Regions from separate parts of the Shewanella sp. 553 genome, predicted to be linked through region 2. Evidence: predicted binding sites of a transcription regulator. Region 2 holds the regulator's gene; the other holds the start of a gene.
What was found. The regulator MetJ, encoded in region 2, represses methionine synthesis genes. The targets are predictions, from matches to a motif close to TAGACGTCTAGACGTCTA.

Region 1 (15,943 bases), 1.5 Mb from region 2:
GTATGGCTTGACGAACATCGCTCTCCATACCCGCATGATAAGCCTTAGCCGCTATATTGGCGCGATTAAGTGCACTGGCCACCTGCTCAGCACTTTGCTGTAAGGTGACATAGACAATGCCGTGCTGAGCCTGACGAGGTCGTAGCCAGTCAATCAATGTCGCTAGCTTATCTTTGCCGCTCACCCCTTTCACATTAAGGTGTAAATTAGCACGATAAAATCCGGTTAGCGCAATATCACCACGGGGAATGTTAAATTTAGCCCCCATATCCTCAATCACTTGTGGTGTGGCTGTTGCCGTTAACAACAAGGTTTGAGGAATGCCAAGATCATGTTGGTATTGAGGTAGTTTTAAATAATCGGGCCTAAAATTGTGCCCCCACTCTGAAATACAGTGGGCTTCATCGACCACCAGCAATGAGATGGGCACATTAGCGATAAATTGCCGAAAGCGTTCATTGTTAAACCGCTCAACAGAGATCATTAAAATCTTAATCTGCCCTTGGCGGATCCCTGCCATAACCGCTTGGGTTTGTTCATGGGTTTGGGTGGAGTCAATACTTGCAGCCGCGATGCCTTTTTGATGCAAAAAAGCCAGTTGATCTTGGATCAAGGCCAATAAAGGTGACACCACAATGGTTAAATGCGGTAACGCTAACGCGGGTAATTGATAGCATAAAGACTTACCCGAGCCTGTGGGGAAAATAGCCGCTGCACTGCGACCAGCCATAATGGTTTCAACCACTTGCTGCTGACCTGGGCGAAACGTAGCGAAACCAAAATACTGTTGTAAAAGTTGCTGCACAATAAAAGCCTATGACTGAGAAGCCCTAAAGGAGGCCAGTCTGCCTAGCCTATCTTGAATTGGCAAGTATCGCTGCGTATATCAATAAGAACCCGCTAAGGGGTCAGTGCAAACTTAGCCACTATGGGGTTGTGATCTGACGCCTTAGTCTTAAATGACTCGGCTTCAAGTAACGTTAAGCCGCGGTAATAAAGGTGATCCAACGGTAAGCCAAAGACTCTGTGCCTATGATCAATATGATACTTAGCTTCTTTCAATTTAAGCCGCTCAGTAAGCTGAGCGACAACGCGTAACCGCCCCTCTCGCCAAGTATTAAAGTCACCGGCAAGCACCACCGGCCCTTGGTGTAGCGCTACTTTTTTAATGATCTGCTCCCACTGAGCTTGGTAAGTATCAAGGCGCCAATCAAAATTCACCCCATGTAAATTAATCACCAATAAAGATTGATCATTCGACAGCCGATATTGAGCAATTAAGGTCGATTTAGCAAAGCGGATAAGCGGTTCTCGGGCTTGAAAAGCACAGGCTTCATAGGCCGATTGCCAAGAGAGGTTCATCACTCCCATGGGCACATTCAACCACTTAAACCCTTTTGCCATCACTACATGTTGTTGCTGTTGTTGTAAATAGCCGGCAAAACGCCGCGTTAAACGCGCCTCTTGTAATAGTACTAACTCGCTTTGAGACGTCAGTTGTTGCAACACAGCCTGCCATTGCGGTTTTTGTTGTTTATAAATATTCCATACCGCGATATTGAGTAAGCCCTCTCTGTCTAATGCCTCTGACGAAGCGGCATGCTGGCATTGTGACACAAACATCGGCTCAACTTGGCTCATCATCACCTCGGCACTTCCATTAAGCTGCTGCACGACAACAACATAACACAATGGCAATAGAAGCATTATGGCCCCTAAGCCTACTTTTACTCGTGTTGAAACCAATCACTTTCCTTACTTAAGCCTATAATTCACTCGAATTTGTGTGTATAGCTACGTTTTATTATGATTAATCAGTACAATCAAGCATAGCGTGCTCCATTACAACAACCAAGGCTAAGTGCCACACAATTATGGAAAATTTTTATCAAATACTGACCATTGCGGGTGTACTGCTCTATTGGTTAACACTGGGAGCGGTGGCTGTACGTGTAGTGATTAAACGCCGCACCATTGGGGTGTCATTTTCTTGGTTACTGGTTATCTACTTTCTTCCCTTTATCGGTATTGTTGCTTACATGCTGTTTGGCGAGTTGCACTTAGGGAAATCAAGGGCCAGCCGGTCTAAGGCGATGTTTAGGCCCTACGGCCAGTGGTTTGCCAAACTGTACCAGCATCCTCAACACCAACCACACTGTCAAAGTCACTACGGTGTTTCGATTAGTAAATTGTGTGACAGCCAACTGGCTATTCCCTCTCTAAGCGGCAACAACCTGTTGCTACAACATACGCCAGAGCAGATCTTAAACTCAATCATTGCCGATATCGATGCCGCCCAACAGAGCGTCATCATGGAGTTTTATATTTGGCATCCAGGTGGTAAAGCCGACAATGTGGCCCAAGCCCTGATCAGCGCAGCCCTTAGAGGAGTGAAGATAAAGCTGCTGCTTGATGCTGCCGGTAGCCGCCAATTTTTCAAATCCAAATGGCCAAGTCAACTACGCAGTCATGGCATTCAAGTCGTCGGCGCATTAGCTGTGAGTCCACTGAGAATGTTCTTTCGGCGTCTGGATTTACGTCTGCATCGAAAAATTGTGGTTATCGATAATACCATTGCTTATACCGGCTCAATGAACCTCATCGATCCGCAATACTTTAAGCAAACTCAAGGTGTGGGCCAATGGATTGATGTCATGGTACGTATCACAGGGCCCGTGGTGCCAGTTGTCAGCGCAGTGAGCGCGTGGGACTGGGAAGTGGAAACCAACCAGCGCGAGTTGCCTCAGCAACCTATTGATGGGCATTTATTGCCCTGTTCAACCTCTCTGGTACAAGTGATCCCATCGGGGCCGGGGATGCCAGAAGAGGTGATCCATCAAGTGTTGCTGCAAAGTCTTTATGAAGCTCGACGCAAAATTGTTATCACCACCCCCTACTTTGTGCCCAGTGAAAACTTACTCGACGCATTGGCTACCGCCGCTCACCGCGGCGTCGATGTGAATATTATCATTCCACGTAAAAACGACTCCACCATGGTGAAATGGGCCAGTCGCTCTTTCTTTGGTGAGTTGCTTAAAGCGGGGGTTAAAATTCATCGATTTCATGGCGGTCTACTACACACCAAATCGGTAATGATCGATGATGAACACTGCCTTATCGGCACAGTTAACATGGATATGCGCAGTTTATGGCTTAATTTTGAACTCACGCTTGCTGTTGATGATGTCGTTTTTGCCGCTAAATTAGCCCAATTACAACAGCAATATATTGATAATGCTGAGCAGCTCAATTTAACTCGCTGGCAAAATAGAGCGCTTTATAAACGCTTTATTGAACACCTATTTTATCTGTTTAGTCCCTTGTTATGATATGGGGGCGTTACATCCATTATCCGATGAATAGCCTAGCTAAGAACCTTTAAAAATGCTCATATCTGCACTTTCATTAGTTAATTTCAGGCAAAAAAATACCTGCTCATAGCAGGTATTTTTAACAGTAAAACTAATAAGAATTTAGTTTTGTTTTCTGACAAACTGCGATTTCAACATCATTTGACCATTGCCATCAACTTTACAGTCGATATCGTGATCACCATCGACGAAACGATTAATGACAGCTTTAGTACCGACTTTAAGTACCAGTGAAGAGCCTTTCACTTTAAGATCTTTGATCAACGTGACCTTATCACCTTCGGCCAATAGGTTACCCACAGCATCTTTTAAGATGATGGCATCTGGATCAACGATCTCTTCGTTGGGATTCCATTCATTCGCACACTCAGGGCAGATCAATAGCGTGCCATCTGAATACGCATAAGGAGACTCACATTTTGGGCATGGTGGGATTATATCGCTCATCACTAATTCTCTTTAATTTACAAAATATAACAGTCAAAGCTTTATCTATAGCAATAATCGCCTCGCATACATGATGCCTTTGACGTTCGCTCTGACCAAAAATGATAATAGTATTATAATAAAATTATCATGTTTCAGCTAGCCAACTTTGGTGACAATGCTGTAAAACTAAATTAGCTTCTCACTTTGGGATTATGAATCGGCTTTTGTTGACCATAGCTCACATCATACTGCTCAAGGTAGCCACGAATAAGCTGGCGCACCACTTGCGATGGGGTTAAATCTTGAGACGCGCAAAGCTGCTCAAAAGCTTGTTTCTTGGCGGGATCGAGTAATACGGTAAATCGCGCTGTTTTATTTTCCATTGAGAGTAGACCTACACCTAAACATTATCATCTGATTATAATCAATCCCCCCTTGAATGCCTACCATTGCAATAAGTTGACTCTAAAAAGACAACTATTCAGACGAGTTAATCAGTAATGTATATTGACATCGCGTCTACAAGCTTGAATGACCGATTCAGATAGATCGGAGGCACTAAAAGAGCTAGGTGTGGCTAGGGAGCCAATAGGTCGATAGCGAGCAGAACAGGAAGATATTCGAACAAGAAAAGGTAAAGAGAAAGTGGTGAAAATTACGAAAAGGCACCAAACAAAAACGGGAACCAGTAAGTTACTGATTCCCGTTCTTTTAATTTGGCGGTGAGAGAGGGAGTCGAACCCTCGATACGTTACCGTATACACACTTTCCAGGCGTGCTCCTTCGGCCACTCGGACATCTCACCGTATCATCAACTTTATCGGATCCTTAGGATTCGATGCGGCTAACGGAGCGACACTTTACGCAAATCACTAAACAGGGTCAAGCAATAAAACAACAGCGTCAAGCATTTGCATAATAGTTCACCAGTTCCCCTATTTCCCTGTCCTATTCTGGTCAGGCTCTGGTTAAAATATCTAAGATCTGTTCTGTAGGGCACAAAATGATGCATATGCAAATCATCAGATGAAAACCTAAATCGCCCGCCCTACTCACTAGCAAGTGAGTTACTTAAATTTACTTACGAGTTGTGACATCGCACTGACATCGTTAAGTAAGGCTTCATTAAGTTGACTGAGCTTATCGGATACATCATGGGTGTTACGATAAATCTCACTTATCTTCATCGCATTTTGATTCACCTCTTCAGAGACTGCCGACTGTTGATGTGTTGCCGCGGCGATCTGTTCGTTCATGCTATCGATGACACTGACCTCACGCACAATACGCACTAATTCTTCACCTGCGCGGCGAGACTCCACAACACTGGTTTCAGCTCGCGCCTTGCCCGCTTCCATCGTTTTTACCGCTAGGCGAGCGCCTCGCTCTAGGCGCTCTGTCATGCTGCGAATATCTTCTGTCGAACTCTGTGCCCGTTGAGCCAGACTTCTGACTTCATCGGCCACCACAGCAAACCCACGGCCCATCTCACCAGCACGAGCCGCTTCAATAGCGGCATTAAGTGCCAATAAATTGGTTTGCTCGGCGATGCCACTGATCACGCTAAGCACATCGACAATCCCTTTAATATCTTTATCAAGGTGATTAATGGCGAGCGCCGCTTCATCAATTTCAATCGCCAACTGATTGATAGACTGAGCCGTACGTTCCACCTCCTGACTACCCTCTTGGGCTTCTTTATTGGCTTTTGCAGACGCTTCTGATGCTTGCACCGCATTTTGAGCAATCTCTTGCACCGTGGCACTCATCTGCGTCATTGCAGAAGCAACTTGATCCACTTCACTATGACCTTGAGTGACATCTTCGCGCATATTACGCGCGTAGCCCTCCATCTCTTGACAAGCATCGAGCAAGCCTTTGGTATTAGTGCGCACCGAACCGATAACCGTATCAAAATCAGCCATCATATGGTTAAACGCTTGCCCCAACTGCGCAATCTCATCACGTCCAACAATATCGACCCTTACGCTCAAGTCAAAATGTTGCTGCGATTCGGTCACTTTATTATATAGGCTGCGTAGTGAGCCATGTAGATAACGGCCAATAAGCAATGACAACAAAATCACGATTAAACCAGAGGTCAGCATCAACACGATGGCGCTGATCATCAAGGTGGTGGCTTGAGTCAAAGCACTACGAGTATCGGCAAGCAGATCGCTAGATAAACGCTGTTCAAATTGCCGAAGGGCTTCTATTCTCGCGGTCGACTTGGCAAACCATTGAGGTGAGCTGTTGGCTTGTAATTGCTGTGGGTCTTGGCTAAATGCAATGCTACGTAACTGGTTAACCTCGGTAAATACTGAAGAGTTAGCAAGTTGTTGATACGCCATTTTAACTTTAGGTGTCGCCAATGCCAAAAAGCGCTCTTTATAAGTATTTTGCTCTGATACTAGTGTCGCAAATTTAAGAAACATATTGGGCTTAAAACTGGGGTTACCAAACGTGGCACTCAATACGGCTCGTTCGATACCAGCACGCTCCTTCATCTGCAAATAGGCAGCGAAACTAGCAGATTGAATGGCAATAGCGCGGCTATCCCCCTGCTGACTGGCGTGGTCGACAATCGCTAATAATGCCGTATTGAGGTCGCTATAATACTGCACCTCCTCTGCCACACTAATGGTCTGTTGATCGATACGGCGGCGCACCTCATCGAGTTGACTCAGCATACTGTTAACGCTGTTCATCTGAGTTGCAAAATCAGGTGGGATCGCATGGTTTAAGGTAAAGGATCTAAATGTATCAACTTGTTGATCGCTTAGCTGACGTTGACTAGGCAACTTATCGGCAAATGCTTGACCTTTTGATCCAAGAAATCCGGCGCTCATGCCGCGCTCTTTTTGCAATTCATGGACTAAATTACTGTTCACTTGTGAAAACTCAGCCAGAGTTTCTATTTGACTCAGTCCTTGTTGCATTTGATATTGACCATAAACAACATATAGGCCAAAAAATAATGCCCCAAGGATAGGCGGCACGATAACAAGTAACAGTTTATTTTTAATTGAAAGATTGCTTACCCATTGCATATTCATGATTGGTTATCCCTAACGCCGCATATTTTAAGCCATAGTATTAACATCTGATTAAGACACTCCGTAATATGATCCACTGGATCGCTGCATGAGGTCTTGGTTTATAAACACTAGCACACAATCCAAATGTAATGAAAATGCTAACAAAACATAGGCTAAAGCCAACCCAATGAGACAGTGTTACTTAACCCTTCAGTATTGAAGTGCAATGCGCCTCTGTTCTAGCACTGCGCGGCATTAGAACAAATTCAGGCATAAAAAAAGCGCCTTTAAAGGCGCTTTTTTTGCTTAATATCAAGTTTACTTAACTGTTGGATAATTTACAGCCTTATTGACCACTTTTCAGCTGCTCCATGGCGGTGTTAGGCATTACCTTTAATTTGCATATTTAACGTTTTGGCAAAGTTGAGCATTCTGTCTAAAGGCAACAACGCCCTTTGACGCAAGGACTCATCGACAAATATCTCATGTTGTGCGCTGTCACTGTCACTTAACGCTGCCTCAATGGCTTGTAGGCCGTTCATCGCCATCCATGGGCAATGGGCACAACTTCGGCACGTTGCTCCGTTACCACCAGTGGGCGCCTCGATTAATGTCTTGTTAGGTGCAGCTTGCTGCATCTTATAGAAAATGCCTTTATCGGTTGCCACTATAAAGGTGTCGTTATCCATTGATTGTGCAGCTTTAATCAACTGGCTGGTTGAGCCCACTGCATCGGCTAACTCGACCACACTGGCGGGTGACTCAGGATGAACTAACACGGCTGCATTTGGATGCAGTGCTTTAAGCTCACGCAAGGCCTTGGCCTTAAATTCGTCATGGACAATACACTCACCTTGCCACATCAACATCTCGGCGCCAGTTTGCTTGGCAATGTAACTGCCTAAGTGTCTGTCTGGGCCCCAGATGATTTTTTTACCTTCGCTATCTAGATGCTCGACAATTTCCAGTGCAATACTAGATGTGACCACCCAATCGGCGCGGGCTTTGACCGCTGCAGACGTATTGGCATAAACCACTACGGTATGATCGGGATGAGCATCGCAAAAAGCACTGAAGGTTTCGATGGGACAACCAACATCCAATGAGCAAGTTGCATCAAGGGTGGGCATTAAGACGGTTTTTTCTGGGCTCAAGATTTTTGAGGTTTCGCCCATAAATTTAACCCCAGCTACAATCAATGTCTTAGCTGGATGATCGCGCCCAAATCGCGCCATTTCAAGTGAGTCAGATACACAACCGCCAGTCTCCTCGGCTAATGCCTGGATCTCTGGGTCGGTATAGTAATGGGCTACTAACACCGCGTCCTTTTCTTTTAAAAGCTGCTTAATACGCGCCTTATAATGCTGTTTTTGCTCATCATTTAGCGGAATAGGTTTAGCGGGAAATGGATATTGAATGTTTGCAATACTTGGAGCTAACTGACTCATGCTTAAACCAAAAGTAGTGGATTAATTTGCGTTATTATACTTAATTCGGGCCAAAGATTAATAGCATTAAAAAAAAAGAGCGCTAGGCGCTCTTTTTCAAAAAAACCTTTTGTTAATGCATGGCCAGCAGCATCTCTTGAGGCTGCTCAAGATACTGTTTCCACAAGTTACAGAAGCGCGCAATCGTACCGCCATCGATAACGCGATGATCACCCGACCAACTGACTTGCATGATCCTACGGGCCTCCACCTCGCCCTGCGCATTAAAGCGCGGCAACGTTTGCAGTTTACCCAGCGCCACAATCGCTACCTCAGGTTTATTAATAATAGGCGTTGCGACGGTGCCGCCTAATGCACCAATATTAGAGATAGAAATGGTGCCACCTTTAAGATCCTGCGGGCTCACCCTGCCACTTCTCGCATCTTTAGTTAACCGAGTGATCTCACTGGCCACGTCAAGAATCGATTTAAGCTGCACATCTTTCACATTAGGCACCAATAAACCCACTTTCGAGTCGACCGCCATGCCTATATTGTGCGAAGCAAAGAAAGTCTGCTCGGTGCAGTCGTCATTCACGCGGCTATTAATATCGGGGAATTGACTTAAGGCCAGCGACATCGCTTTCATAAAAAACGGCATCATAGTGAGTTTTAACTCATCGCTAGAATAACGCTGCTTCAACGATTCGCGCAGGGCAACTAACTCAGTTAAGTCTAACTCTTCACAATAGGTGAAATGCGGTATGGTCGATACCGACTCCATCATCATCTTCGCCATCACGGCGCGAACGCCACGAATAGGTTCGACTCGCTCAGGTAGATGGCTCACAGGTGTGGCGATCTGCTCGGCGCTGCTGGCAGCTTTAGCCGCTTTGGCTTTAACCGCTTCGCCACCACGATAACGCTCGACATCTTCTTTATAGACGCGGCCATGTTTGCCTGTACCAGGCACTTTGGCTAAATCAATATCATAACTGCGCGCCAAACGTCTTACCGCTGGGCTGGCGAGTGCTTTACCATTGCTTGGTAATGTCCCCTCGACGTCTAAGGTGTCATTATCTGTCGCCGCATTATGAGCACTAGCGGCATGCGATGGCGACATAGCTTGAACTGCAGGCGCCGACTCCACCTCCACTTCGATAGCAAATAGCGGTGAATGCACTTGAGCCAGTTTGGCCTTTGCGATAATGCAGTTTGACAACCTTGCCACTTTTTATGGCTGGAATTTGCACCAGTGCTTTGTCGGTCATGACATCGGCAATGGGTTGGTCTTCAACCACCATGTCGCCTTCTTTGACTAACCAATCCACTAATTCACATTCGACAATCCCCTCGCCAATATCAGGCAGTAAAAACTCTTCAATGGCGGTGCCCACTGCGCTTGTGCTGGCATTATCTTGCGATGAATTATTTTGAACGTTAGCTGAGTTAACGGCCGCTTCCTCCGATGATTCAGTCTCAGCAATATCATCCAGCTCCACCGAGTAGAGTGGTGCATGCACTTTCGCGACATCGCCTTTTTTGTAATGAAGTTTTTTGATAATACCTGCATGGGGTGCGGGAATTTGCACTAAGGCTTTGTCGGTCATGACATCGGCAATGGGTTGGTCTTCAACCACCATGTCGCCTTCGCTTACCAACCATTCGACCAGTTCGCACTCAACGACCCCTTCACCTATATCGGGTAAAATAAATTCTTTAATCATGCCTGCGCTCCTAATATTTCATCGATGCTTTGATCGCTTCAAACGTTTTGAGCGCATCTGGCATATATTCTTTTTCGTGCACCAAGGGGTAAGGCGTATCTAGGCCACACACTCGGCTAATAGGAGATTCAAGATACAAGAAACACTCTTCTTGAATCGTGGCAGCAATTTCACCAGCGAAACCACCGGTTAATGGCGCTTCGTGATTGATGAGCAAGCGACCGGTTTTCTTAACTGACGCCGCGACGGTCTCAACATCCCATGGGGCAAGTGTACGTAAATCGATGATTTCGCATGAAATGCCCTTTTTGGCTGCCATCGAAGCTGCATTTTCGATGATCTCCATCTGCGCCCCCCAAGCCAGTAAGGTGATATCGGTGCCCTCTTTAACCACTTCAGCTTTACCTAGCTCTATCTCATAGGCGCCTTCAGGGACTTCACCGACACTGGCGCGGTACAAGCGTTTAGGCTCGAAAAACACCACAGGGTTGTTGTCGCGAATAGACGCTAATAATAACCCTTTAGCCTGATAGGCATTTCGTGGCACAACCACTTTTAAGCCTGCGGTTTGAGTGAAATAAGCTTCAGGTGATTGCGAATGATAATGACCACCAGCGATACCTCCGCCATAAGGAGTGCGGTAAGTGATGCCACCGACGTTGAATTCGTTACCACTGCGATACCTAAACTTGGCCGACTCGTTGACGATTTGGTCAATGGCAGGAAAGATATAATCGGCAAACTGAATTTCGGCAATCGCGGTCATGCCGTTTGAGGCTAAACCGTTAGCAAAACCGGCAATGCCTTGCTCGGTCAGTGGGGTGTTAAAACAGCGATCGCGGCCAAATTTTTCCTGTAAGCCTGAGGTGGCACGAAATACGCCACCAAAGTGGCCTACATCTTCACCAAACAATACCGTTTTTTCGTCGGTTTCCATTGCAATGGTTAAGGCATCATTGATGGCTTGTAACATATTGATCTTTGCCACGATTTAGACTCTCCCTGCGCTATTTGGATAGGACTCTGGATATTTTTTAATATGTTGTTTAAGATTTTTGAGTTGCTGTTCGAGACGCGGCGTTGGCGTGTCATACACATCGGTTATCAGTTCATCTATGGTCACGACAGGCAGCTTTTCAGCCACTTTAACCGAGGCTAACACCTCTTGACGATATTTGTCATACAGTGCGCTGTCATCGCTTTCGGTTAGCCAACCTTTATTGATCATCCACAATTTAAAACGCTGCACGGGATCATGCTGTTGCCACTTCGCCTCTTCCTCTTTGGAGCGATAGCCAGAGGGATCATCAGACGATGAATGTGCGCCTAAGCGATAGGTCATCGCTTCAATGAGTACTGGCGCATTATGCTCTAGCGCATAGGCTCTGGCTTGCTGGGTAGCGGCAAGCACAGCTAACATGTCGTTACCATCTACGCGTATGGTGTGCATACCATAGCCCACCCCTCGGCTAGCAATACCATTGCCGGCAAACTGCTCACTGGTCGGCGTTGAGATGGCATAGCCGTTGTTACGACAGAAAAAAATCGTCGGCGACTTGAGCACGGCGGCCATATTCAATCCGGCGTGAAAATCTCCTTCAGAGGCGGCACCTTCACCGAAATAACAGATAGCAACATTACGTTTACCCTGCATTTTAAGGCTATAACCGACCCCAGTGGCTTGTGGTATTTGCGTCGCCAGTGGCGATGAAATGGTTTGATAATGTAAGGCACTGCTACCATAGTGAATCGGCATTTGACGGCCTTTGCCCAGATCTTTTTCATTACTGAACATCTGGTTCATAAACTGCTCGGTGGTAAATCCACGGTAACGCAGCGCGGCATGCTCACGGTATTGCGCTAAGATAACATCTTCATCATCGAGCGCCGCGACGCTGCCAACGATAGAGGCTTCTTCACCGGTGCAAGTCATGTAGAAGCTGATGCGGCCCTGACGCTGTGCACCTAACATACGTTCGTCGAGTACTCGGGTGAATACGCACGTGTCATGAATTTTTTCAGCTAAGGCTTGGTCAATCACAGGTAATACCGCTTCTTCAAACGTGGTGCCGTCTGCTTGAAGGATCTTTAACATCGGGATTGACAGCGAATCCTTATCAAGAAAGCTGACCCTATGGACAGTTTCTGTTGTGCTCTTAGTGTTGCTCATACTATTCTCTTATCAGCTGAGTTTTCTTGTTATTTATTTGCCAGCGATTAAGCGTAACACTTAATCACTGGCCATTATTATGCTTCACACGTGAGGTTTAAATTACGTTAACGTAAACTACCTATCAAGCCCAACATGTTTAAAGGGGATAACTAGCATCTAACATTGATGTATATATAGCTTTACAATCCTTAGCGCGCTAAGGCTTTAGTCAACCCGATAATCCGCTGCGGGCACCAAACAGAGCACCGTTCTTTGCCCAACGGGCACATTGGCATTAGGAAACACGATAGACTCGAATGCAGCATCGACCTTAACCTCTGCCCCCCCCTCTTTAGCTAACACATAACCTTTAGGAAACGCGGTAAAGTTCTCCACGTCATTGGCAAACGTAAACTCAAAATCATCATAACCCTTATTGATAGAGCGATTAACTTGATAGAGGTTTAGCTGGCTAGGATCGAATGCAGGTAATGCCAAAGGCTCACCTTTAATTAATTGAATTAGCATTGTTTTGAGCGCAATAAAGCGTGTCATATCATTTTGGCCCATCGGCATAACCTTGCCAAGTTCGATAGTAAACGCATGGGCTTGATAATTATGAGCAGAAAAATAACTAAAGGTGGTGGTTGGCTCATGGTGAAATAACACTGTTTTAATACCACAAGCGGCTAAAAACATCAGTTGTTCACCACTATAAGGCGCACCTTGACGGTAGGGATAAATGGCAAATTTTTCATGCTTGGAGCCGCGAATAGCGGTGTGTAGGTCGTAGTGATATCGCGGCGAGTTAGGCTGACCGCCAGTAAAGAAGCGATCGACATAACGTTCAAGCTTCTTGGCTCTCACACGCTCGGCGTTGATGAGTCCTTGCCCACTGGAGTGCGCCCCACTAAAAAGCCGGTTAAGGTTTTCTTCGACAAAACGGGTGCCATTTAAAATAGCCGCAGGGTTACCAATTAAAAAGAGTAACCTTTGCTGCGTGATGATTTGACCGCTGAGCAACTGAGTGATCAGCGTGTTACACAGTTCAATGGGCGCGGTTTCATTACCGTGTATGGCACTGGACAATACAATATTTTTGACTGGTGCATCGCCGCAAGATAAAGGCTCAAATGCAATCACGCCGGTATCCCAAACATGTACGCGGGTATGTTCACCTATGGTAAAGGTCAACGGCTCTGGGATAGATTTTGGATTTGCGAGGGTAAATTGCAAAAAGTCATTCGACAGATTTAGTGCTTGTGGCACACAAAACTCCTTACATTATTCATACCTTACAGATCATGTTGATCTGCTGTAATAGGCATGACTCCTTGGATTTATTAGTATTATGTTTATCAAGGGCTGATAGTACCATTTAACGGATCAGACAGCCATTTGTCACCACATAATAACTCAGTAACCGATAAATTAAGCTTGCATTCTCATTCAAGCCACCACACAATAAAGCCATCTAGACGTCTATTTTAGTTGTAAGGTGATGCTAAGCGCTTCATCCTCTACCGGTGAATAGGCATATCAATTAAAAGTCATGAGGTGTACAAATGGCTATAGCCACATTTGGTGCTGGTTGTTTTTGGGGTGTTGAGTACTTTTTCAGACAAATTGAAGGGGTGACAGCAGCAAGCTGTGGTTATATGGGCGGTGACGATAAGCGCACCACTTACGAGCAAGTCAAACAAGGTAATAGCGGTCACGCTGAAGTGGTTCAAGTTGAATATGACGAACACCAAGTTAGTTACCAACAACTGTTAGCCGTATTTTGGTCTAATCACAACCCGACCATGCTCAACATGCAAGGCGGTGACATAGGCCATCAATATCGCAGCGCGATCTTTTTTTACGATCAGCAGCAAAAAGCGGCCGCTGAGCAATCGAAACTTGCCTTAGCGCGAAGCGGAAAATGGGGGGAGCGCCAAATTGTCACAGAAATCGTGCCAGCGATGCCGTTTCACCGCGCCGAAGAGTATCACCAAAACTACTTAGAAAAGAATAAGCTACCCAGTTGTCACTTGACCTATTAAGTAGCCGTTAATCGCAGTATTTAGCCTGCTCTGCTATTCTTAGAGCCACTTTCAGTAAGTTACTCTTGATCGGAGCAGCGAGATAGTACGTTTGTTTTATCCAAAAAAAGCGGCTGCTAACCTATTAGGTTATTAGCCGCTTTTTGGTCTCATCTGTAAGGCAATTCAATCAGTTATCCATCATGGCCATTTATGTAACGGCCTAACCTGTACTGCAGCCTACCTAATGTTAGGATCACGCGGGCTAACTAAGCCTTAGTTGCGCCCTGCACCAGCAAAAGCTAGAGCAGAGTTATCACTAGGCCGTTATTTTGGCAATGATGGTTTGCTCTGCCGGTAACAAGGCTTGCATCGATGCACGCGCCTTAACCCGTAAATATAAGGCACTCAAATATGGCCAGCGCGCCGCATCTATCGTCTCACCAGCGTGCTCCATATTCACCATCTGACAACTGAAAGCCAGATCGGCTAAGGTGAGCTTTCCCGCGACAAAATAATCATTACCCGCTAACTGCTGTTCGAGGTAATCGAAATGGCTCGGTAATTTTTCTGTCAGCGTTAATTGCACAGCGGCTTCGTCACACTCTTTACCCATGCTTTTTTGGATAATGCGTTGTGAAAAAACGCTAAAGGTGGTTAATGGTGCCAGCTCATCATCGGCATATTTAGCTAACCAGCGCACTCGCGCATTTTGCTCGGCATTGTCGCCGAGCAAGCTTGTTGCTTGCGGATATTGCTCTTCAAGGTATTGGCAGATCACACTCGAATCTGCCAAGGTGAAATCACCATCTTTAATAGCAGGAATACGGTTAAGCGGGCTTATCTCTTTATACCAAGACGGCTGATCAAACGGCGAAATTATCTCTAATTGATAATCCAGCGCCTTTTCGGCCAAGCACAAACATACTTTACGCACAAAAGGCGACAGCGGCACACCATAGACTATCAGACTCATCGTAAACCCTCAGTTAATTTAGAATTAGTTAATTTAAAAACGAGCCATGCTATACACCTTAAGCTACGAACACAAGGCCCAGTAATCACATCGGCTTCACCACTAAAATAACAAACAGCCATATCTTTTGGTGCATCTTCAAATTGGATGGGAGAAGCCTTAATCCTAAACCGTATAACGCCGCATTAAAGTGTAAGAGCCCCCCACAAAGGTACGGCAAACGGCACGGCTACAACAATAATAAAAGGTCTTAGGTACACGTTTGAGTTTAGCCAGAGAGCGGCATAAAACCTCCTGATTTCATGCTCAATCAAAGCTTAGTCGGAGGCTAATGTCTATGTCATTAACTATGGATATCGGTTTTTATGTGGAATGGGATCCCACGCCACTATTTAAAACGAAGCTTAAAAATGATTAAAGTAAAGAGTAAAATCCGAGCTGAGTGGCCGTCATAATAGATTAACACTGACTAGCGCTAGCTAAATAGGCCTTTAACAACCTGAGGTGACTTGCTCATAATTTGGCGTTTTATAATGCTCTTGGCTGAAACCATACTTGAGATAACATTTAGAATCGACCATCTCTTGTATGCTAGTTGCGCCAAACGCCGGCGCACCTCTTGGGGTGAAATAGGCTTGAGCATAAACGCCAGAAGAAGCTAACACGGTCCAGTCAGCTTCATCAATGTTCATGACTTGATAGATATTCCACTTGGTTGCCTGGATACGACCATAATGCAGGCTGACCTTTTTGCCATTGATGATCAGTGATGAATCCACTTGATTATGGATATCGTTGA
Region 2 (15,943 bases):
AGCATCAGTGACGGTGAGTGCGCCATCAACACGCAGTTGGCCTTGGTAGAGGTCTTTATCTTCAGTTAAGCTGGCCGTTGAAGAGCCTGCAATTACCGCGTTATCGTCAGTGCCGTTAATGGTGACAGTGACTTTTTGCTCGGTGCCATCGATGCTGTGGACCAATAAAGTATCGGTGAGTGACTCACCCGATTTCAGCCCTTGAATAGCCGCTTGGGCATTGTCGGCGGTATAAGTCCAGTGGCCGTTTGAGTCAATCGACAAGGTACCAAACTGGCCTTGCAGACTTTCAGCATTGAACTGGGCTTGACCGTTGTCAGCATCAGTGACGGTGAGTGCGCCATCAACACGCAGTTGGCCTTGGTAGAGGTCTTTATCTTCAGTTAAGCTGGCCGTTGAAGAGCCTGTAATTACCGCGTTATCGTCAGTGCCGTTAATGGTGACAGTGACTTGCTGTGAAGTGCCATCAACCGAGTGAACCAGCACGGTATCCGTGAGTGACTCACCCGATTTCAGCCCTTGAATCACGGCTTGTGAGTTATCAGCGGTGTAAGTCCAGTGGCCGTGTTCATCTATCGACAGTCTGCCATATTGGCCTTGCAATGAGGCTGCAGTAAACAGGCTTTGATCAGCATCAGGATCAATGAGAGTAAGCTGCCCGCTCGTATGCAGTTGCCCCAAATTAACATCTCTATCTTCGTTCAAAGAAGCACTGGATACGCCATTAATTAGAGCGATCTCATCTGTCCCATGAATTTCAATTGTGACGATTTGATTTACAGGTAATCCACTACTGTCTGTGGCGGTAACACTAAATGTTTCAGTAACTACTTGACCATTATGTAGCCCAAGGGTACTTGCTGAACTGTTGTCTAACTGATACTGCCAGGCACCAGTAGTGGGATCAATAATGAGGTGACCATATTGGCCTAAAGCCTTTGTTACCGCCCAAGTTAAGGTGTCTGCATGGTCTGGATCTGTGGCAATTAATTGACCGCTAACAGTATCAACAGTTCCCATTTCGTTAAGACTTGCATGGTGCAGCCCTGAAATAGTGGGGAGATCATTGGTACCTTCCACTTCAATACTGATAAGTGTGTTGACTGAATGCCCTTGGCTATCAGTGGCTTTAATAACAAACTGTTCGGTTTGATGCTCGCCAGAAGATAGGGCATCTGTTTGAGGTGAATTGTTATCTAAAACGTAATGCCACTGACCTGTTTGCGAATCTAAAATGAGGCTACCAAACTGTCCCTGTAAGTTAGAAGTTGACCAAGTAACTGCATCACTGCCATTACCATGGGCGGTAAGTTGACCATTAACTGTATCAACAGGGCTATTTTCTTTAACATGTTGATTTTGTTCTTGACTCTGTATCTCTAATGGCTTTTCATTCGTGCCAGTGCCAGTGCCAGTGCCAGTGCCAGTGCCAGTGCCAGTGCCAGTGCCAGTGCCAGTGCCAGTGCCAGTGCCAGTGCCAGTGCCAGTGCCAGTGCCAGTGCCAGTGCCAGTGCCAGTGCCAGTGCCAGTGCCAGTGCCAGTGCCAGTGCCAGTGCCAGTGCCAGTGCCAGTGCCAGTGCCAGTGCCAGTGCCAGTGCCAGTGCCAGTGCCAGTGCCAGTGCCAGTGCCAGTGCCAGTGCCAGTGCCAGTGCCAGTGCCAGTGCCAGTGCCAGTGCCAGTGCCAGTGCCAGTGCCAGTGCCAGTGCCAGTGCCAGTGCCAGTGCCAGTGCCAGTGCCAGTGCCAGTGCCAGTGCCAGTGCCAGTGCCAGTGCCAGTGCCAGTGCCAGTGCCAGTGCCAGTGCCAGTGCCAGTGCCAGTGCCAGTGCCAGTGCCAGTGCCAGTGCCAGTGCCAGTGCCAGTGCCAGTGCCAGTGCCAGTGCCAGTGCCAGTGCCAGTGCCAGTGCCAGTGCCAGTGCCAGTGCCAGTGCCAGTGCCAGTGCCAGTGCCAGTGCCAGTGCCAGTGCCAGTGCCAGTGCCAGTGCCAGTGCCAGTGCCAGTGCCAGTGCCAGTGCCAGTGCCAGTGCCAGTGCCAGTGCCAGTGCCAGTGCCAGTGCCAGTGCCAGTGCCAGTGCCAGTGCCAGTGCCAGTGCCAGTGCCAGTGCCAGTGCCAGTGCCAGTGCCAGTGCCAGTGCCAGTGCCAGTGCCAGTGCCAGTGCCAGTGCCAGTGCCAGTGCCAGTGCCAGTGCCAGTGGATACTTGTGGCTGCACAGAGGGGGTTAGCAACATTGGTTGAGCCGTTTTAGAGGGCGCTTTGGGGCTTGGTGACATAGTGATCGAAAATGCCGGCGTCGCTCCAGTGGTCTTAAGTATTTGGGGAATAGGCGATAATGAGCTCAATTGGTTACTTGGTGGCTCAAACCCTGAAAATGGCGTTATCCCAGTAGTTTCTGCTGAGCGAGGTGGTGAACTTAGTTCTGGTGGCGGTAGCGTTGATGCTGGGCTAGGGGATAGTGCTATCTCGTCGTTCGGTGTTGCCTTAATCGGGTCGATATCTCTAAGCTGGGTGATGACCTCGCTGCTGGTTGCTGGTTTGGCGTCGGCGTCGGCAACGGTGTTCGTTGCCGTGAGTTGACCACCTTGTGCATCATCATCTTCTTGCTCAGCAAGTGGGTGGCTCCATGGTTTGGCTGCCACCATATCTTGGTTAAAACGCGTATTAAGCTGGGCATCTCGGTACTCTTTTGCCTTGAGTCGTTCAACATCTTTATCGATAGCTCTGGCTTTACGCTTTGACTTGTCGTCTCGTTTTTTCGCTTCGGTGTCATGCCCCATTTGTTTTGTTGGCGAGTGTTTATCTTGACTCATAGCGTAGCTTCCTATCGTTCACCAAAAGCTTGGGTGATATTGGTAAATACAGGTTTCCATAAATATTGAAATACGGTTTTATCACCTGTGACGATATTGGCTTCGCCTGTCATACCGGGAATTAGATCTAACTTACCGGGTTGATCGCCAAAATAGGGTTTTTCGATCGCAATTTGTACTTTATAAAATACGCCGCCCTTTTCGTCGGCATCCGTGCTAGGTGAGATGCGTTTAACCACACCATCGATGGCACCATAACGGCTATAATCAAAGGCATCAATTTTAATTCGAGCGTGCTGACCTACGGTGACGAAACCGATATCTCTTGGAGACAGTTTAGCTTCTAATAGGGCTGTTGGGGTGGTGGGCACAATAACGGCAACAGTACCACCCGGTTGAATAACACTACCCGAGGAGGTGTTGGGTAGCGATTGAATGATGCCATCGACTGGTGAATGTAATGTATTTTGCAGCACTTGAGAGTTTGATGACTTTAAGCGTGCCAGTACTCCAAGTAGTTCTGCTTGTGTATCGGCACGCTTTTCTCCTACCTCGTTGAATAGGCTAGCTTGTTTTTGTTCGAGTTGTTTTTGTAAGTTTTCGATATTACGCGCTAGCACGACTTCTTTGCCTTGAAGCGCCTTTTAATTCACGAATATAGGCGTCGAGTTTTTGTTGCGACTCTAGCATGCTCAGTTTTGATACTGCTTGCGCTTCTTTGACCGCATTCATCATTTTAAGCGTCTGCTGCGCCGAGTTAATTTGATTCTTAAGCGGAGGGATCTCCTGCTCGATACTTGCAAGTTCTGCCTCTGATTTGGCGATATCTGACTGTGATAGTTGCACTAAAGCTTGCTTCTCTTGATTCATGCGAGCCAAGCTTTTCAGATGTTCTTGTACTAGAGAAGGGTGGCTGATGGTGTAGGTGTCAAAATCGGCTTCTCTGCCTTCAATAAAAGCGTTGTAACGTTCTATTTTAAGCTCTAAATTGGCTTGTTTACTGAGAAGTTCTTCGACCACGGCTTGACTGTCGATTGCGACAAAGTGGCCAATGATATCCCCTTTTTTGACCATATCGCCTTCGGCAACTTCGATAGAAGCAAGGGTGCCGCCGAGTTGGCTTTGAATTACTTGCCTATGCCCTAATGGCACCACTTGCCCCTTAGCTTTCGCTATCTCTTCTATATTGGTCAATATTGACCAAATCACCATGATCACGACTACAGCTGTAATGAATATGGTGATGCGCTTGATGACGCGCTTTTCCGCTGGTGACTCAATGGCTTCAGTAAATTCATGTTCTGGCCAAGAGCTTTGGCTAAGCTGGTGATCATTCATATTGAAGCCTCCAATGTGGGCGTTAATTTGTTTGCTGGGGGGGGAGCTTGTTCTGGAAGTGGACCAGCATAGATCACCGTGCCCTTATCTAAAATAACGACTTTATCAGCCTGTTGGATTAACTCCTGGTCGTGGCTGGTAAACAAGATAGTGGTATGTCCTTTAAGTTGCTTTAAGGCGCTGATAAAAGCTTTTTTAGCATAAGGATTACGGTTCGCTATGGGCTCATCCATCACAAGTAGCGAAGAGCGTTTGAGTAGGGCGCGTGCAAGGCTTAAGTAACCGCTTTCAACGGCGGCTAGCATGCTGCTTTCTTGGGCATATAAATCGGTATTAATATCGTTATCTAATGCTTGCAATAATGCGCCAGCGCCAGCATCTTCTAAGGCTTGCCGTAATTGCTCATCGGTGGCATCAGGTTTGGCTAAGCGTAAATTATCGGCAAGAGTGCCTGGCATAATATCGCTGTGAGTTGGGCTGTAGGCCGCCCATTGACGAAAAATTTCGGGGTCAAACTGTTTGAGGTTTTTACCATTGATAGTGACGTAGCCCGCTTGAGTATCAATGACTCCTATAGTGCTGAGCAATAATGAGGTTTTACCGCAACCGTTAGGGCCAATGATGGCCACTGTCTCGCCAGCGTCTATATCAAAAGTGATACCAGATAAGGCCGGTTCGCTGTCGGCGCTGTAACGTAGTGTAAGGTGTTTAAATGAAATTGCTGGGGGTTTTTGCCTGTCTGGTGCGTCTAATCTGAGTTGATTAAATTCAGTGGTGACCGCCATAAAGCGATCAAATTGGTTGATTGCCCCGTTCATCATGGTGAGTTTTGGTCGCGATGCAAAAGCCAATTGTGCTGGCCCAGTAATCCGCCAAATGAGCATGACGCAGGCAATCAATTCACCCGGTGATATGCTTTGATTGAGCACTAAAAATACACCGGTAAATACTGTGGCCAGCGCGGTAAAAAGCCCCATCGCATGAGCAACTGCGCTGTTGAGTCCGGCGCGCTTATTATACAAAAATTGTTGCCGGCAATGCTCTTGGCAGCGGCGTACAAACTGACGGTACCAAGCTTGGGTTTCACCAGCTGCTTTCAACTGCAGCAGTTGCTTGGCTAATTCATTGAGACTGGCCTGATATTCGTTACTGATGGTGGGGCTGGCTGCTTGAGCAAACTGAGTGAGCACCTTCATGATCCAGTAGAATAGCAGTAACATCAATAAGGGCACCAGCACCAGCCAGCCACTGAGTAAGGTTATGGCTATCAGCGCTACTAGGGTAAAAGGGAGATCCAGCAGGCCGGTACCATTGGGGCCAGAGATAAGGCTACGTACTTTTTCAGCATTGCGTATTCTGGCTAAATGGTTTGACAGCCCAACACGTGAGAGTACAGTGAGTGGCATGCTCAGTAAGCGGTTAAAAGTGATCCCTGACAGATCGCGAGCAAAGCGATTACTGCTAGTGGCAACCACTCTGGCGCGGATCAATCTACTTCCAATAAATATGCCCAATGCCAATATCGCGCCCAAAGCGATATTGGGCAATATTTCTGGTGCTTGCCCTCCAATGACTCTGTCATAAACCACCATGGTAAATAAGGGAATAGCTAATCCCGTTAAACTTGAGAGAAGGCTGAGCCAAAATACCGGTGCGTACCACTTACGTTGTTTGCGTAAGTGGGTGGCGAATGAACTCGCTTTCTTAGCACTCGAAGGCAAGCTGTCGATAATAAAGACATAACCATGAGATGGCAGTGAGTTTAGTTTGGTCCATTGTTGGTGCTTGTCCAAGTATTGATATTGTTGCTCGCTTCGGCGGGCAACTATGGGTTCGCCATCGACGGGGAGTAAGAGAAAGGGGTAGATGCTGTGGCTCAGAAGTGCCGAATCTATGGCTTGGACACTGACGCCAACATGATGTTTTTTGAGTAAGATGTAGGCTTCTAAATAGGTCAATTCATCGGCTAAATCACTTTGTTGTACGTTGCTGGATTGCCCGTTTAACCCCAATTGGCTTAGGAGGTTAACCAATGGTGTCTTGAGGTTTTGATATTGCTTGTTATCGTTATTCATTCTGCAGCCTCGGTTGTTGGAGCCATGGACACTGAGCCTGTTTGATCAATATTAATGCAATAATCACTGATGTGAGCGACATCCTTAAAGTGGGACGCAACCAGAATGGTCATTTCTCCTTTACTCTCTTTTAATAAGGACAACAGTCGTGTCTGAGAGTCAGCATCGAGTGACACCATAGGTTCATCGAGTAACAGTATTGAAGGTGATTGCGCCAATACTCTTACCAGAGAAATCAGTTTTATAGCGCCTTGATTGAGTAGGTGGTTATCGTTACTCGCTACTCTGGTTTGGTATCCAGCTGGAAGTTGGGCAATCGTATCGGCTAATCCTAGCTGATCGGCCAATGCCATCGCCTGACTGTCACGCTCATGCCTAAATAGGGTCATGTTATCTAAAATTGATCCTGAAAAGAGTGTCGCCCAAGGCGGGGCATAACAGATGGACTGGCGATATTCGTGAGCATCATGGTCACCTTGGGCTATGCCTGCAATCGTAATTTGGCCTTGTGTTACTTGGTGAAATGCGCCGACAGTACTGAGCAACAAACTAGCATGTGTCAGAGGATTAGAGGTGATAGTGACCATGCTACCGCTTGGGATCTCAAAGTTGAGGTCAGTTAATTTGGCACTGGTTTGATTGGCACTCACCTGCTGGAAGCTAATGGGACCTGCGGGCAGTTTTTGCTGATAGCGCTGTTTGCCGTTAAAGGACTCTTGGGGGGTAGCCACGATCTCATTGACATCCAACATCGCATTTTGAGCGGCAATAAATTTTGCCCGTAAACTGCCTATGGCACTTAATGGGGCAACTGCTCTGCCAGCTAAAATGGAGCATGCAGCTAGGCCACCTGTGGTGAGGTCGCCATTGAGGACTTCAAAACAACCAATTAACACTATGGCTAAAGTCGTTGCCTGTGCAGCCCCCTGAATAAGCTCTTGGAGTTTACAAGAGAGCCAATCAACTTGGTTTTGCTGTGCTAAACGTCGATGGTTAATTTCTTTATAGGCATATGTGATCCGCGATTCTAGCGCCATTGATTTAGTGGTCGTCAGTCCGGATAACACTAACATGAGTAAACTCGTACGCTCATTGTCGCTGGTGGCCAGCTCACTGGTGGCCGCCGATAACTGTTTCCCGATTTGCCACACTCGTAGCCCCACAAGCAACCACATCACTAGCGGAATAAAGACTAATGGGCCACCAATATAGGCGACTAATGCAAGGAAGATAAAGACAAATGGCAAATCCATTAATGCGACAGCCGCTTGGCCTGAGTAAATCTCGCGCATTGTGCTAATACTATTCAGAGCGTGGAATACTTTACCTGTACCTAATGAAGCTAGCTGTTGGTAGTCGGCTTTTAGTAGGCGCTCTACCACTTGGGTGGTGGTTTTTAGTTCAAAGTTTGCAGCAGAAGCACCGAGTAACCAGCTACGAGCATAGCGCAAGAGTAATTCGAGTAAAATGGCAAGACTCACGCCAATGGCTAAAATGCTTGCGGTACCGAAGCTTTCATTGGGTAAGATGCGATCGTAGATTTGTAACATGGTTAATGGCAGTGCTAGCGATAACAAATTGATCATTGTCGACGATAGTAAAAGCTCGACAAAAGACTTATTGTTGAGCAATAGACGAAAGGATTGAATCATGAGTTACCCACCCTGTGCCGCTTTCTGGAGCCCAGAAAAATAGTTGGTATTTACTTTTTGTTAACATTAACATTAGCATTATGGCTATAGGCTGTAAATTGAACAAAGTTATCTATTTACGAATGGGGGAATTCAGAACATAAGTCGACAGCGGCTGGCGGTAAGGCATAAATTGACTGCAAATCGCAAGGGCCTGTTGATCTTTCAAGGTTATTTTTGTAGCCAATTGTTGGGGATTTATACAAGGCAGAAGCTTTGTGGTGTAGTTATTCTACATAACAAGCTGAGAACGCAGTAGAAATGATCAACAAACGCTGCCCGAAGGGTTCGGCTAAAAACGTTTTACTCTTTGTTAAGTGAATTTTGCTTAGATGACTAGGCTGCAATCCACTCGCCTCGATTAAAACGTTTCAGTCTCGAACGAAATTTAACCTGCAAAGCTCAACAGGCCCTAGCCTAATATCAAAAAAGTGTCTCGTGTTGTTAAAGCAATGACTCCCCGGCTTTCGGGGGAGTCATTGTCAGTTATTGCAGGGATACTGACTCGCTTTTTAACTTTACTTAGCGTGCTTTACTCCTTGCTTGTTTTTCATCGGGTCGCCGTCATAACCTAAGGCTTGCCAATCCATACGAGTGCCTTTGTTGTGGCAGTCGTTACATTTAAGAGCTTGAGCTGATGGTGATACCATATGGTTGATACGCCACCACATTTCGGTTTCAGCAAAGCCATGCTCGCCACTGTATGTGATACCTTGCTCGGTTAATGCTTGGTTAGCTTCCATACCCAGTTTGGCGGCTTTATCCCAGTCGAAATCTTTCCAGTAGCCGCCTTTGCCATAAACCTTGGCCGTGACAAAGATATTTTGTTTCTTATCGTAGATCTGTTTGCCTCTGTGTACTTTGAACGGATAGATCTTAGCGGTAGCGTCGGTAATATCGCCTATGGGGTAAGTCAGTTTAGTTATCTTGGTGGGATCCATTTTATCGCCGACCATGTAGGCATCGGCTTTGCCGTTGTACCAAGCATATTCAGGAGCTACCATCTTAGCCCACACGAAGCTGCCTTTTTTCTTCATAAAGGTGTGCTTGCCATATTCATCGACGGTTTCTTCTTGATCGCTACCAGCAGTAGACCAATCCCAGCTCATCTTGGTGGGCTCATTGCGCGCAAAGAAGGGGATATGGCATGTCTGACAAGCCACACTAGCGGTATGGGTGTTAAGGCGGTTATTGCTGTGAGGCGCAGCTTCATGGCAGCTTTCACAGCCAATGTCATTCGTGCCGCCTGGTGATACACCCATGGCATTACCGCTGATTTGATGTTGCTCGGTAGCATGGCAGGTTTGGCACTGGAAGTCGTTGCCATCGCTGTCCATATGGACATCGGTTGCCTTATCTGGGTAAGCCATGGAGGAGTCGAGATCGCCATGTTTAACCGCATCTCCACCGCCGCCATAGAAGTGGCAAGTACCGCAGTTATCGCGGACTGGCATACCGACATTTTGCGCTACGCGCTCAAGGTTGACCTTGGCTAGCGCTTCACCCGCACCGGCAGGATCTTTAATATAGGTCCCTGTGGTGTCGTGACAGACCAAGCAGTCGACCTTGGTCATGTCGGTGAAGTCGAAGCTGTCGTCTTTCCAGCCATAACCGGCATGGCAACTAGTACACCTGGGTTCGTTACCCGAGATTGAGGTGCAAAAGTTATTGATGGCATTTTTTTTGCCACGTTTAACTGTGCGTCCGGGAAGTTCTTGTTGCAATTCCCACGTCCAGTGGGATGATTTCATAAAGTCTTTAGCATGATCTTCATGACATTCAACACATTGTGCCGTGACTTGTGTCCCTTGGGTAAAGGGGCCTTCAATGGCGTCTTTATGGGGATTGTCTGCGGCATTGGCGCTGGCCAGTCCCAATAGACCCATGGCCATTATCGAGATTAAAAAGCGTGGATGTTTCATAGGGTGATCCCTACCCCCGGCGTGAGCCGGGGGATAGTCTAAGTTTAGAAGTTGACTGTTAACGAGGCATTGATGTCAAAGGCGGTGTCGACCACAGGCAGCATCGAATAAGCGCCGCCTTCAATGACATCATCAATTTTTTGCGGCGCGCCAACAGGGGTACCGCTACCTGTGTATTCATAGTCGTAATACAGCCCTGCCAGTTTGATAAACATACGTGGGTTGATATCAAACATGTAGTAGGCTTCGGCAACATGACCACGGGTGGCAAGCTTACTGCCAATAGGATCGTCTTGCGCTTGAGTAAACGGAGTCCAGTATTTAGAGCCATAGTTATATTCCAGACCTAACTTACCGTAAGGCGCCGGAATTTGGATGCCGACATAAACGCCGTACCCATCTTTAGTGTCGGCGCTATCGGCGGCGTCTGGCATCATGATAATTTCGCTGCCGTCGGCGTTGAGCTGTGCTTCAAATACCGCATCACTTAACATGCCGCCAAACATACCGGCATTGCCGTTGCCTTCGGCTCGTGTCCAGCCAAAAGAGGCGAATAGCTTCATATCCTCATCGCTTTCATAGGCGTAACCGACCCCCCCTAAATACATGTCACCAATCACCCCACTAGGTTGTACCCGGGTTTGAAAGTTGAAGTTTTCAAACTTCTGCATATCTTGGTACATGGTTGGGGCAAAAATGCCTGCCAGTTGAGTAGGAAAAGCCATGGTGCCTTTGAAGCCGTCGTTAATGTCTTTGGCACCAAACAGAGTAAATTGCAGGAAGTGGTTACCGTCGTTGATGGCGTCGATATTAAAACCACCTAGATGTGTGTCTTTGGTGACGATATCACCAAACATTTCGCCATTACCCCATTGTGACTCAAAGCCTTGGCCGTAACAGAAACGCACTACTTGGCCATCAATACCAGTGATCTCGCCTAAGTTGTAACCTAAGGTGGCGCCATCGAAGTTAAAGTTGACTAAGTGACCTGATGGGGTGCCGCCGCGCTTCTCGTTTTCTCTGTAATGAGAGGGTGGGCCGTAGGTTGAGGGACGACGACCGATAGAAAGATAGGTGTTGGTGCCACCGATGTTTTTCCAGTCGAAGTAGGCGCGCTCGACTCTGAGCCAGTCGCCGCTGGTATTGCCGCTACTACTGCCATCCATGGTGAACGAACGCCATGAATCAAATACTTGGGTGCCAGTTGAGTCCCCCCAGTTTTTATACATGCTTAATCGAGCTGAAAAGCCAACGTTGTCCCATACTTTGGCTTTTAGATTGAGTCTGAGGCGGGTGGTATAGAAAATATCATTATCGATATCTTGTACCGATTTGGGCGCCAGCACATAAGGCATTACTCCCTGCAACATGCCATTTTGGAACGCACTGGCTAATTCAGGGTTGGCGCTTAACATCTTGCCTAATGGCGAGTTGGCATCGTTTGGCATTCCAAAGGTGCCAGACATGGCTTTTTGGCCAAAATCATTGAAGTCAACTTTGATGGCAGGGTTCCAAGTGACATTTTGATAATGCAATGAATGAGCCTTGGTACGAAAATCTCCTGTGAGTTGGATTCTATCCAGTGCTGTGTGGCGCTCATTTTTGTCTACGCGGCTATTAATATCGTCAATTTCTTCTGATAGCTCAGCTAGTTGCTGTTTTAAGTCTGCCAGCTTTTGTTGTTCTTGAACGGCACTGTACGCGCCGCCAGAAAAGGCTAATGCATTGGCAATTAAAATCGATAGTAGTGTACGCATCTTTGTCTCTCCGTCGCGCGAGGTGCGCAGTAGATGGGCTTAGTGAGTCTTAACCGCAAGTCTGTGGTTGATCGGAATCTGCCGCATGGTCATAAAGAAACTGCTGAATATCCAAGCGGTCTTTTTCGGAGAGTTGCTCAAAAACCTCAGGCTTAACCTTGTGTTGATCACGTTTAAAATAGCGATCCCACTGGCTCATGGTTTTACTCATCGGAGTGATTTCACCGCCCGCATCGCCTTTGCTATGGCAGGCTTTACACTCTTTCTTGTAGAGGTGTTTACCTTTTTTCGGGTTACCGCCATCTACGGCATAAACTTGGGCGCCTAACGAGAATGTGAGCATGATGCACGTTGCAATTTTTACTATGTTTTTCATCATCTTTCCTTAATCACCACCCGTGGTGATTTTTTATTAAACAAAGCGGGTGTTTGTTGTTAAAAAGTTTACTAAAGGAGTCGAGATGTGAGTTTGAGGTTGATCACCTTTACAATAAAAATCTAATTGATAAAAATATCATTGATATTAATCTAATTGATGTGATTTAAGTTTTTGTATTAAAAGCCTTTTATTGTTTGCTGTTTTTGCAGGGATGAGGTGTTGGCTATCAATTACTGGTGGAGGTGAATCACACTTTTGTAGTTAAACATCTGCTAAATAATGGCTGTAATGTTAATGAACTTGTTATCGCTAACGCTGTGATTGTCGTCGAAAGGGGGCGTTATTTTTGGGAAATACGTCGCGATGGGCAGTATTTTGATCTTATCAGCCATAGTGGATTATCGAGCATATTTACGCAGCAGAGGCTGGGGGAGTAAAGGTTAAATACGGGCTAAATATCAGTATTTTTACTTGCCATATCATCTAGCACTTAAGAAATGAACTATCTTTAACAATCGAGCGTACTAATCTTTCAACACGCTTAAAATGACCATTATTCGGAGGGGGGAGAAAAGGGAATGAAGTGCCTTAGCATAATAGTGTTAATCACGCTGATGAGTCTCACTAGGTTTTCCTTTGCCGAGCAGCAATATGATGGTGTACATAACTCTGCTTTAAACAGTTCACACGTTGCCGTAAGTCATCAACATGGAGATCTCTTCAATCATCCTGCCTTGTCAGTGTTAGATGCGACTAAAGAGGCGCGGGGGATTGCATCGCCGCAAGCAGAGAGAACCTCTGCGACACAAGGTACATCGATTGTCTTGCCGACGGTGCAGATGCCAATGACACTGTTTCATAAGACTTATATCGAGGCGGTAGGTGTTGCAGATGCGATTCAAAGCAATTTAGACCATTTTGATGTTAACAATTCTGCAAATGTTTCAGAGTTAGGCTCTCTCGGGGCGTTGGTGTCGGGGGGAGTGTCTGATGTTGGCGTTGTATTGAGTTTTCCTCTATCAATTGTCAACATGCCAATAGCGGTTGGGCTCTCGCCCAAAATACAGCGTATCGACACTTACAATTATGTAGTTAATGCGAATAACGTGACTTTTGATAGTGGTAATGATTCTCCCTATCGTAATGATGATACGGTATTTAATCTTGATGTTGGTGTGGTAATTAAGCCTTTTAATGGGCTAACCGTTGGCTTGTCTGGACGCAATTTAATCGACTCAAAACAACAGAGTGTAGAGTCATTAGGGCGGCAATTTACTTATCGAGTTGAGCCTTTATATACTGCTGGGGTGGCTTATGATTGGGCTGCACTTACCCTAACAAGTGATATCGATTTGAATGCTCATCAAGGTTTCGATGAAGTGGTTAGTACACAATATTGGCGCTTCGCAGGGGAGCTAAAAACCACGGATTGGTTGGCGCTACGTGTGGGTTATCGCCACAATTTAAACAATACCGCAATCGACCTGTATTCGGTTGGTACAGGCTTTAGTATTGGTCGCACCTTTAATCTGGACTTAACCGGGCTGTTTGGCAGTGATGATGCCATTGGGGGCGTGATCCGAACCTCATATCATTTTTAGTGATTATCTTGTTTGCTGATTTTTATTCCCTTTTACGGACACCTATTTGAGGTCGTTACGTTAGTTCTATAATCGATTTTACCGCTAAGATCAGCGCACTTGCACTGCACAATATCAGGGTAAGGCGTTGGGTTTTTTGTTTGTCGATGCCGCCGACAATACGATTAGCAACTACAAAGCCTAGCAGGACCGATGGTAGCAATAGCAGTGAAAGATACAGATGACGCAGTGTGAGTAATCCACTGAAAGCCAAAATGATTAAGGCGATCATTGAGCTAAAGATGAAGAAGGCTGACAAGGCTGCGCGAAACTGTTTGGCGTCTTTTCCCGAGAGTAAAATAGCCATTGGCGGTCCACCAATGGCGGCGATATTACCAAAGATCCCCGACAATATGCCCGCCATAAAAAGATTACTGCGATTTATGGGGAGACGTAGCTTCAATAGGCTCAGAACCACGGCTAGAGCCACAATGATTGCAATGGCTAATCCCAATACTGGTTGTGGTGCTAGCAATAATAAGGTTGCGCCTAATATTCCGCCAGGGATACGCCCCAGTAAAGCATATTGTAAGCCGTTAAATTCCAGTGCGCGCCTCTCTCTTTGCAGGGTGAGTAAGGCGATAGAAAAGCCCATCATAATGACAGGTGCGGGCACTAGGCTTGGGTCGACGAGATAGAGTAACGGCGAGGCGACAACGGCTAAGCCAAAACCGATCAGGCTTTGGGTTAGGGCGCCAATAAAGATGATCAGCGACGCTAGGCCAAGGATCATGGGATCAATCATAAGTTCAGGCACTATACCACCAGGGGTTGCAGTGTGTTTAGACGTGATAAAGAGGAGGGATCGCAGTGCGATCCCTCTTTAGCAAAACAGGATAGGTAAAGTCGATTTACTCGACGTCTTCCCATTCGATGCCCATCTCAGTCATCAGCTTTTTCACTTCGGCTGGAATACTGTCGGGTTTGTCTTTTGACAAGTCATCATCATGGGGTAAAGGTTGGCCAGTATAAGCATGCAAAAAAGCTTCACAAAGCAATTCGCTGTTTGTAGCGTGGCGTAAGTTATTCACCTGACGACGAGTGCGTTCGTCGGTTAAAATCTTAAGCACCTTGAGGGGAATAGAGACAGTGATTTTTTTCACTTGCTCATTCTTCTTACCATGTTCAGCATAGGGGCTGATATAATCGCCATTCCACTCAGTCATTGACTCACCTGTTAATTCTCAAATTCGGGGCAGATTTTATACCCTTACCGGGTACAGTCAAATTATTGCCTCTAATTTTTGTTAATTGCAAATAGATTTCTACATGTTTGGACGTCTAAACGTCTAAATATGTTGACGCTACCGCTTGCCTTAGGTACATTTAGACGTCCAGACATCTATAAAGTATAGATGACTGCCGCCGATTTAACTTTAGGAGTAAAAGATGACTGAGCGTAAATTAGCCACGGCAGCTGTGCGTGGGGGGATAGAATCCGATACCCAATATGGTGCCGTTGTACCGCCCATCTATTTGTCGACCAATTACTCCTTTGATGGCCATCAACAACCGAGAGATTTTGATTATAGCCGCTCGGGTAATCCGACTCGCTGTATTTTGGCTGACGCCATAGCGGAGCTGGAACGTGGGGCGGCAGGCATAGTGACATGCACTGGCATGGCGGCCATCACCTTAGTAACCAATTTACTGGGGCCCGATGATCTACTCGTGGTGCCGCACGATTGCTATGGCGGCAGCTATCGACTATTTACCCACCTCGCCAAGAAAGGGGCATTTAAACTGGCAGTGGTTGACCAAACGAATGCCGCTGCTTTGGCAGACGTTATTGCTCGCCAACCTAAAATGGTCTGGTTAGAAACCCCTTCGAACCCATTACTGCGCGTGGTCGATATCGCAGCGATTGCGAGCCAGAGCCATGAAGTGGGGGCGCTAGTGGTAGTCGATAACACCTTTTTATCGCCTATCTTGCAACAACCTCTGTTGCTCGGCGCTGACATAGTGATCCACTCAACGACTAAATATATCAACGGGCATAGCGATGTGGTCGGCGGCGCGGTTGTCGCTAAAGATGCTGAAGTGGGTGAGCTGTTACATTGGTGGTCTAATACCTTAGGGTTAACCGGCTCAGCCTTCGATAGCTATTTGACCCTACGCGGCTTAAGAACAATTGCGGTGAGAATGCGTCAGCATCAAGCCAACGCACAGCAGGTGTTGGCTTTGCTAACCCGTCATCGCGCCGTTGATAAGGTCTATTATCCTGGTTTGGCGGACCATCCAGGCCATGAGATCGCGTTAAAACAGCAAAAAGGTTTTGGTGCCATGCTCAGTTTTGAGTTAAAAGGTGGCGAAGCAGAGCTTATTGCCTTTTTAAA

Region 1: the regulator MetJ is predicted to act here: its motif matches at 13,612-13,629, upstream of msrA (peptide-methionine (S)-S-oxide reductase MsrA).

The regions. Positions count from the first base shown of each region.
Region 1 covers NZ_CM181701.1:2,044,470-2,060,412, forward strand. Annotated here, with positions in the region: gene AC5YBZ_RS09190 (RecQ family ATP-dependent DNA helicase) at 1-805, opposite strand, end outside; gene AC5YBZ_RS09195 (endonuclease/exonuclease/phosphatase family protein) at 901-1,707, opposite strand; gene cls (cardiolipin synthase) at 1,875-3,329, shown strand; gene AC5YBZ_RS09205 (zinc ribbon domain-containing protein YjdM) at 3,474-3,818, opposite strand; gene AC5YBZ_RS09210 (CopG family transcriptional regulator) at 3,992-4,183, opposite strand; tRNA gene AC5YBZ_RS09215 (tRNA-Ser) at 4,518-4,605, opposite strand; gene AC5YBZ_RS09220 (methyl-accepting chemotaxis protein) at 4,868-6,856, opposite strand; gene nadA (quinolinate synthase NadA) at 7,219-8,286, opposite strand; partial or broken gene AC5YBZ_RS09230 (dihydrolipoyllysine-residue acetyltransferase) at 8,399-9,992, opposite strand; gene AC5YBZ_RS09235 (alpha-ketoacid dehydrogenase subunit beta) at 10,003-10,980, opposite strand; gene AC5YBZ_RS09240 (thiamine pyrophosphate-dependent dehydrogenase E1 component subunit alpha) at 10,984-12,162, opposite strand; gene astE (succinylglutamate desuccinylase) at 12,370-13,413, opposite strand; gene msrA (peptide-methionine (S)-S-oxide reductase MsrA) at 13,710-14,189, shown strand; gene AC5YBZ_RS09255 (glutathione S-transferase family protein) at 14,488-15,144, opposite strand; gene AC5YBZ_RS09260 (type II secretion system protein) at 15,636-15,943, opposite strand, start outside.
Region 2 covers NZ_CM181701.1:531,962-547,904, forward strand. Annotated here, with positions in the region: gene AC5YBZ_RS02460 (VCBS domain-containing protein) at 1-2,805, opposite strand, end outside; gene AC5YBZ_RS02465 (HlyD family type I secretion periplasmic adaptor subunit) at 2,817-3,425, opposite strand; gene AC5YBZ_RS02470 (HlyD family secretion protein) at 3,412-4,143, opposite strand; gene AC5YBZ_RS02475 (peptidase domain-containing ABC transporter) at 4,140-6,218, opposite strand; gene AC5YBZ_RS02480 (ABC transporter transmembrane domain-containing protein) at 6,215-7,870, opposite strand; gene AC5YBZ_RS02485 (tetrathionate reductase family octaheme c-type cytochrome) at 8,428-9,801, opposite strand; gene AC5YBZ_RS02490 (DUF3373 domain-containing protein) at 9,876-11,588, opposite strand; gene AC5YBZ_RS02495 (c-type cytochrome) at 11,638-11,967, opposite strand; gene traF (conjugal transfer protein TraF) at 12,546-13,568, shown strand; gene AC5YBZ_RS02505 (sulfite exporter TauE/SafE family protein) at 13,624-14,352, opposite strand; gene metJ (met regulon transcriptional regulator MetJ) at 14,459-14,773, opposite strand; gene metB (cystathionine gamma-synthase) at 14,997-15,943, shown strand, end outside.